Aquitalea magnusonii: one gene and its partner. The protein of the gene in region 2 interacts with the protein of the main gene of each other region in a pairwise test. Links are inferred from orthologs where the notes say so. Each region holds a gene or a part of one and is shown on either strand. Other genes may lie near its edges.

Region 1 (3,595 bases), 1.5 Mb from region 2 along the record:
TACTTCTAAGCGCCTTATGAACAAGCTGCTGCGTATTCTCTTTGTCATGCTGCTGGCACGCCCGGTGGTGCGCCTGTGGCTAGGGATGACAGTACGGCATCAGGAACGGCTGCCCACCGCCGGCCCTGCCATCGTCATTGCCAACCACAACAGCCACCTGGACATTCTGGCGCTCTACAGCCTGTTTCCCTTGGGGCTGATCCCGCGCGTGCGCCCCGCCGCCGCGGCGGATTACTTTCTGAAAAACCGCTGGATGGCCTGGTTCGCCACCAATGTGGTGGGCATCATCCCGGTGGTGCGCGGCGGCGTGGGCGCAGGCCGTGACCCGCTGGCCGGCTGCCGGCAGGCACTGCAAGCGGGCGAGATTCTGGTGCTGTTTCCCGAAGGCACACGTGGTGAGCCAGAAGCGCTGTCTGAAATCAAAGCCGGCATCTGGTACCTGCTACGTGATTTCCCCGACATCCCGGTCGCGCCGGTGTACCTGCACGGCCTGGGCCGGGCGATGGGCCGTGGTCAGTGGCTGCCGGTCCCCTTCTTTGTCGATGTCGCCATAGGACGCTCCCTGTGCTGGCAAGAGAACAAAGACAGCTTCCGCGCGCATATTCGCGACACTTTTTTGCAGTTAAAACAAAAAACCCTGCCCGCCGAACCTGGCCCGGACAGCCACTGACAAGAAAACTGAAAGGTCTCTGCCATGCGACAAGCCCTGGAATCCCGCTTCACCAGTTTCGATGGACAAGCGCTGTTCTACCGCCACTGGCCGGCCATCACCACGCCGGCACAGCGCGCCATCCTGCTATTGCATCGCGGCCACGAGCACTCCGGCCGCTTACAGCATGTGGTGGACGAACTTGACCTAGCAGATACACCGGTATTCGCCTGGGATGCACGCGGCCACGGCCGCAACGACGGACCGCGCGGCTTCAGTCCCAGCATCGGCACCACGATTCGTGATCTGGAAGAGTTTGTCCGTCATCTGCAAGCGGAGCACGGCGTGCGGATTGACCAGTTGATCGTCATTGCGCAAAGCGTGGGCGCGGTACTGGCGGCAAGCTGGGTGCATGATTACGCGCCGCGCCTGCGCGCGCTGATCCTGGCTGCGCCGGCCTTCAAGGTAAAGCTGTACGTGCCTTTCGCTCGCCCCAGCCTGCGCCTGATGCACAAGCTGCGCGGCAATTTCTTCGTCAATTCCTATGTGAAGGCCAAGTTCCTGACCCACGATGCAGAGCGCATCGCCTCCTACAACAGCGACCCGCTGATCACCCGGCCCATCTCGGCCAACATCCTGCTGGCCCTTTACGACACCGCCGAGCGCATCATCGCCGACGCCGGTGCCATTACCGTGCCGACGCAGTTGCTGATCTCCGGCGCGGATTTCGTCGTACACAAGGCCCCGCAGGAAACCTTTTTCCAGAATCTGGGCAGCCCGTGCAAGGAGCGCCACGAGCTGCCCGGTTTCTATCACGACACACTGGGCGAGCGCGACCGCGCACTGGCCTTCGACAAGATACGCGCCTTCATCCAGCGCGTGGAAGCCGGCGTAGCCAGACCCTCGCTGCTGGCAGCCGACCAGCACGGCTACACCGCCCAGGAATTCAATCGCCTGCAACAGCCGCTGCCCGCCCTGTCGCCCAAGCGCTGGAACTTCGCCCTCACCCGCCTGACGCTGGCTACGCTGGGCCGGCTGTCCGACGGCATCCGGCTAGGCTGGCAAACCGGTTTCGATTCCGGCAGCACGCTGGACTACGTTTACCGCAACCAAGCCTCCGGCATCACGCCGCTAGGCCGGCTGGGCGACCGCGTCTATCTGGACAGCATTGGCTGGCGTGGCATCCGCCAGCGCAAACTGCACCTGCAGGAGCTGATCTCGCTGGCCGTCTTGGAATTGGAGCAAGCCGGCATGCCGGTGCGGCTGGTGGACATCGCCGCCGGCCATGGCCGCTACGTGCTGGATGCACTCTCCACCAACGCCGACCGCGTCGAACACCTGCAACTGCGCGACTACAGCGACATCAACGTCAGCGCCGGACGCAAGCTGATCGCGCAACGCGGCTTGCAAGGCAAAGCACGCTTCGATCAGGGCGATGCCTTCGACGGGGCCGATCTCGCCGCACTACAGCCACGCCCCACGCTGGCCATTGTCTCCGGCCTGTATGAACTGTTTCCCGGCAACGCCGGCATTCGCGACTCGCTGGCTGGTCTAGCCGCCGCTGTGCCGGCAGGCGGCTATCTCGTCTACACCAATCAACCCTGGCATCCCCAACTGGAGATGATTGCCCGCACGCTCACCAGCCATCGCGGCGGCAGCGACTGGGTGATGCGACGCCGCACCCAAGAAGAGATGGATCAACTGGTTGCCGCGGCGGGTTTCGAGAAAATCTGCCAGCGCATCGACGAATGGGGCATTTTCAGCGTGACCATCGCGCGCCGCCTGCACGCCACGCCGCACCAGAGGCAAACCGTGCAGGCACAAGCCACGGCATGAGCCCGCCCACCAACCGTCGCCAGTGGCCCGAAGCCCTGCAGTGGCTGGCGCTGCTTGGTCCGGCTTTCTTCTTGCTATACGGGGCGGCCAATCACTACGCCGCCAGTCTGCCGCCATCGGCAGTGGGCAATATCGCCATGGACTGGGAACGGCGCATCCCGCTGTGGCCGTGGACCATCCTACCCTACTGGAGCATCGATCTCCTCTACGGCCTGTCGCTGTTCATTTGCAGCAGCCGGGAGGAGTTGCGCCGACATGCGCTGCGGCTGCTGAGCGTCACCGTGCTCTCCTGCCTGCTGTTTGCGCTGTTTCCGCTGCGCTTTGGCTTTGAGCGCCCGCCGCTGAACGGATGGGCGGGCCAGTTATTCACCCTGCTGGCTGGCTTTGACAAGCCCTTCAATCAGGCACCTTCGCTGCACATCAGCCTGCTGACGGTGTTGTGGCTACGCTATGCAGTACACACGCCGCAGCGTTGGCGCTGGCTGCTGCATGGCTGGTTCGCGCTGATCGGCATATCGGTACTGACCACCTGGCAGCATCACTTTCTCGACATCCCCACCGGTTTCGCCCTGGGCATCGTCGTGTGTTATCTGCTCCCCATGCCACTGCCGCCTTATAGCCGGGTGGCGGAGATCGAACAGACACGCCGCCGCCAGTTGAGCAGGCCTTATGCAGTGGGCGGGCTGGCGCTGACCCTGGCCGCCAGTTGGCTTGGCGGCTGGTACTGGCTGCTGCTTTGGCCGGCACTGAGCCTGATCCTGCTGGCGGTCGGCTATGGCCGCCTTGGTGCCGGCGTATGGCAAAAAGTCGCAGGCCAGCACAGGCTGCCCGCACGCTGCCTGTTTCTGCCCTTGACGCTGTTCATGCGGCAGATACATGCCCGGTTGTTGCGTGGACATTCACATGCCAGTTTGATTGCAGACGATGTCTGGATAGGCCCGGCCATTGCTGCCCGTGAAACATGCTTTCACAGCGTGCTGGACCTGGCGGCGGAATACTGCCGTCAGGCACACCCGGCAGCACACTATGTGGATTTGCCGCTGCTGGATTTACTCCTGCCAGATCGCGCCGGAATGCACAATGCAGTCGCACAACTGGAAGCCCTGCGGC
Region 2 (3,559 bases):
GTAGGCTTCGGCGTGGATGTAGGAGATTTCCTTGAGCTTGAGCGCGCCTTCCAGTGCAATCGGGTAGTGCAGGCCACGGCCGAGGAACAGGGCATTTTGCTTGGCGGCAAACTTGTCGGACCAGGCCTTGATCTGCGGCTCCAGATTGAGCGCATGCTGTACCGAACCGGGCAACTGACGCAGTGCTTCCTGATAGCCATGTTCGGCCTGTGCATCCACCCGGCCACGCAGCTTGCCTAGCGTCACCGCCAGGGCAAACAGGCCCACCAACTGGGTGGTGAAGGCCTTGGTGGAAGCCACGCCGATTTCGGCACCGGCGCGGGTGTAGAACACCAGCTCGCTGGCGCGCGGAATGGCGGATTCGCGCACATTGCAGATGGACAGCGCCATGTTGTGACCCAGTTCCTTGGCGTACTTCAGCGCTTCCATGGTGTCCAGCGTTTCGCCGGACTGGGAGATGGTAACTACCAGATGCCTGGGGTTGGCAAAGGCGTCGCGGTAGCGGTATTCGCTGGCGATTTCCACATCGCAGCTGATGCCGGCAATGCTTTCGATCCAGTATTTGGCCGTCAGGCCGGCATAGAAGCTGGTGCCGCAGGCCAGAATCTTCACCCCTTCCACTTGCGGTAGCAGTTCGGCGGCACGGGCACCGAACAGGCCGGCAGCAAAGCCGTTTTCCAGCACCGCTTCGATGGTGTCGGACAGGGCCTTGGGTTGTTCGTGGATTTCCTTTTGCATGAAGTGGCTGTACGGGCCCAGTTCCAGCGAGGCCAGCGATACATCGGACACATGCACGGCGCGTTCGATCACCTGATCGTTCTTGTCATGCAGTACCACGCTGTCACGGGTGAGCAGGCCGATATCGCCCTCTTCCAGGAAGATGACGCGACGGGTGGCGGACAGGATGGCAGACACGTCGGAGGCGATGAAGTGTTCACCTTCGCCCAGCCCCACCAGCAGCGGGCAGCCCATGCGGGCGCACACCAGTTCGTCCGGGCGGTCCAGCGCGATGACGCCGATGGCGTAAGCGCCGCTCAGTTGGCGGGTGGCTTGCTTCACCGCATCAAACAGGCTGACACCGCCTTGATAGTAATGATGCACCAGATGGGCGATCACTTCGGTATCGGTCTGCGAGGTGAATTCATAGCCCAGCGCTTTTAGCTGCTGACGCTGTGCTTCGTGATTTTCGATGATGCCGTTATGCACCACGGCAATCTTGTCGAAGGAGATGTGCGGGTGGGCGTTGTGCTCGGTCACACCGCCGTGGGTGGCCCAGCGGGTATGGCCAATGCCCAGCGTGCCTTGCAGGTTTTCTGCCGCGGCGGCGGCTTCCATTTCCGCCACACGACCGACACGGCGTACACGGCTGATGGCATTGCCGGTATGCACGGCAATACCGGCGGAATCATAACCACGGTATTCCAGGCGCTTGAGGCCATCTACCAGAATGGGAACCACATTACGCGCCGCAATGGCGCCAACGATGCCACACATTATTTTCTCCTTGCACTATCGTTGCCAGCGGGCGCGCAAATCAGCGTGACGCCCTTGGCCTGAATGATGTCCCTGGATTCCGCCGGCAGTGCCTCATCGGTAATCAGGGTGTGAATGGTGTGCCACGGCAATTCCAGATTGGGAATGCGGCGGCCGATCTTGTCCGACTCCACCATGACGATGACTTCGCGCGCTACTTCCGCCATTACGCGGGACAGGCCCACCAGTTCGTTGAAGGTGGTGGTGCCACGTTCCAGATCGATGCCGTCCGCACCGACAAACAGCTGGTCGAAGTCGTAAGAGCGTAATACCTGCTCGGCCACCTGGCCCTGGAAAGATTCGGAGTGCGGGTCCCAGGTGCCGCCGGTCATCAGCAGGGTGGGTTCGTTTTCCAGTTCGCGCAGCGCTGCCGCCACATTGAGCGAGTTGGTCATCACCACCAGGCCGCGCTTGCTGCCCAGCAGCGGAATCATGCTGCTGGTGGTGGTACCGCTGTCGATGATGATGCGGTTGTGGTCGCGTATGCGCTCCGCCGCCGCACGGGCGATGTCCAGCTTGCGGTCGGACACCTGGCCCACTTCCGGCTCCACCGCCATTTCGCTGGGCAAGGCAACGGCTCCGCCATAACGGCGCAGCAGCAGGCCACCGGTTTCCAGCAGGGCAAGGTCTTTGCGGATGGTGACTTCGGAAGTGGCAAAACGCCGGGTCAGCTCATCGACACTGACTTCACCACGCTCTTGCACCAGGGTGGCGATGGCATGGCGGCGTTGCTGGGTATTTCGTTTGGTCATTGAAACGTTTCGTTTCGAAAGTTTTGCCATGATAACGGCTGAATATGCCGCTATCAATCGCCTTCACTGCAAAATTTGTTATTTTTCTTTTGCAACGAAAGAAATGCCACAGCTTTGCTGACAGACGACAAATGAAAATGCCCACCGGGCCTTCCTGTGGAAAGCGCAGCGGGCATGGTGTGCATCCTGCCGGGAATCAGCTCTTTTTCTGCGGACGCTTCCAGCCAGGAATGCTGACCTGACGCGCACGGGCCACGGTCAGGGTATCGGCCGGGGCGGTGCGGCTGATCACCGAACCTGCGCCTATCGTCGAGCCACTCTCCAGCGTGACCGGGGCCACCATCAAGGTGCCGGAACCGACAAACACATTGTCCTGGATGACCGTCTTGAACTTGTTGACGCCATCGTAATTGCAGGTGACCGAACCGGCACCCACGTTCACCTTGCTGCCGATCTCGGCATCGCCAATATAGGTGAGATGATTGACCTTGGAACCCAGGCCAACCGTGCTCTTCTTGATTTCGACAAAATTGCCGATATGCACTTCATCGGACAAGGCCGCTCCCGGACGCAGACGGGCATACGGGCCGATGCGGCAATCCGCCCCGACCACGGCATCTTCCAGATGCGAGAAGGCGGCAATACGGCTGCCTGCCGCGATCTTGACGTTTTTCAGCACGCAGTTGGCACCGATCTCGACATTGTCGCCCAGCTCCACCACGCCTTCGAACACACAATTGACGTCGATGCTGACATCACGGCCATGCAATAGCTGGCCACGGATGTCGATGCGCGCCGGGTCGGCCAGCGTGACGCCGGCAGTCAGCAGCGCGCGCGCCTGATTTTGCTGCAGGATGCGCTCCAGCTCGGCCAGTTGCAGCTTGTTATTCACGCCGGCAGCTTCCCACGAAGCCGACACGCTGGCGCTTTCCACCGTCACGCCATCTGCCACGGCCAGTGCCAGCACGTCGGTCAGATAATATTCACCCTGGGCATTGCCATTGCGCAGCGCCTGCAGCCAGCCAGAGAGCTGGCGGTTGGGCAGCACCATCATGCCGGTATTGATTTCGCGGATGGCCAGTTGTTCTGGCGTGCAATCCTTGTGTTCGACAATGGCCTTGAGCTTGCCGTCGTTGCCACGCAGCATGCGGCCATAACCGCTGGCATCTTCCAGCACGTCGGTCAGCACCGCCATACCATCGCCAGCAGCAGCAATCAGTTGTTGCAGGGTTTCGCTGCGGGTCAGCGGCACATCGCCGTACAGCACCAGGGTC

Evidence for each region.
Region 1: the proteins of DLM_RS18400 (region 2) and DLM_RS11680 interact in binary tests that used the Escherichia coli proteins (3 or more experiments, as listed by UniProt). The link is inferred for Aquitalea magnusonii from one-to-one orthologs.

Annotation. Positions count from the first base shown.
Region 1 is NZ_AP018823.1:2,445,893-2,449,487, forward strand. What follows is about bases 140-3,089. They hold DLM_RS11680 (bifunctional alpha/beta hydrolase/class I SAM-dependent methyltransferase), read left to right. Parts: upstream 140-694; coding sequence 695-2,485; downstream 2,486-3,089. Other genes in these bases: DLM_RS11675 (lysophospholipid acyltransferase family protein), read left to right, coding at 140-670; DLM_RS11685 (phosphatase PAP2/dual specificity phosphatase family protein), read left to right, coding at 2,482-3,089. Outside these bases: DLM_RS11670 (phosphatidate cytidylyltransferase), read left to right, coding at 1-9; more of DLM_RS11675, read left to right, coding at 17-139; more of DLM_RS11685, read left to right, coding at 3,090-3,595.
Region 2 is NZ_AP018823.1:3,918,772-3,922,330, forward strand. What follows is about bases 390-3,303. They hold DLM_RS18400 (DeoR/GlpR family DNA-binding transcription regulator), read right to left. Parts: upstream 2,286-3,303; coding sequence 1,494-2,285; downstream 390-1,493. Other genes in these bases: glmS (glutamine--fructose-6-phosphate transaminase (isomerizing)), read right to left, coding at 390-1,494; glmU (bifunctional UDP-N-acetylglucosamine diphosphorylase/glucosamine-1-phosphate N-acetyltransferase GlmU), read right to left, coding at 2,482-3,303. In the rest of the region: more of glmS, read right to left, coding at 1-389; more of glmU, read right to left, coding at 3,304-3,559.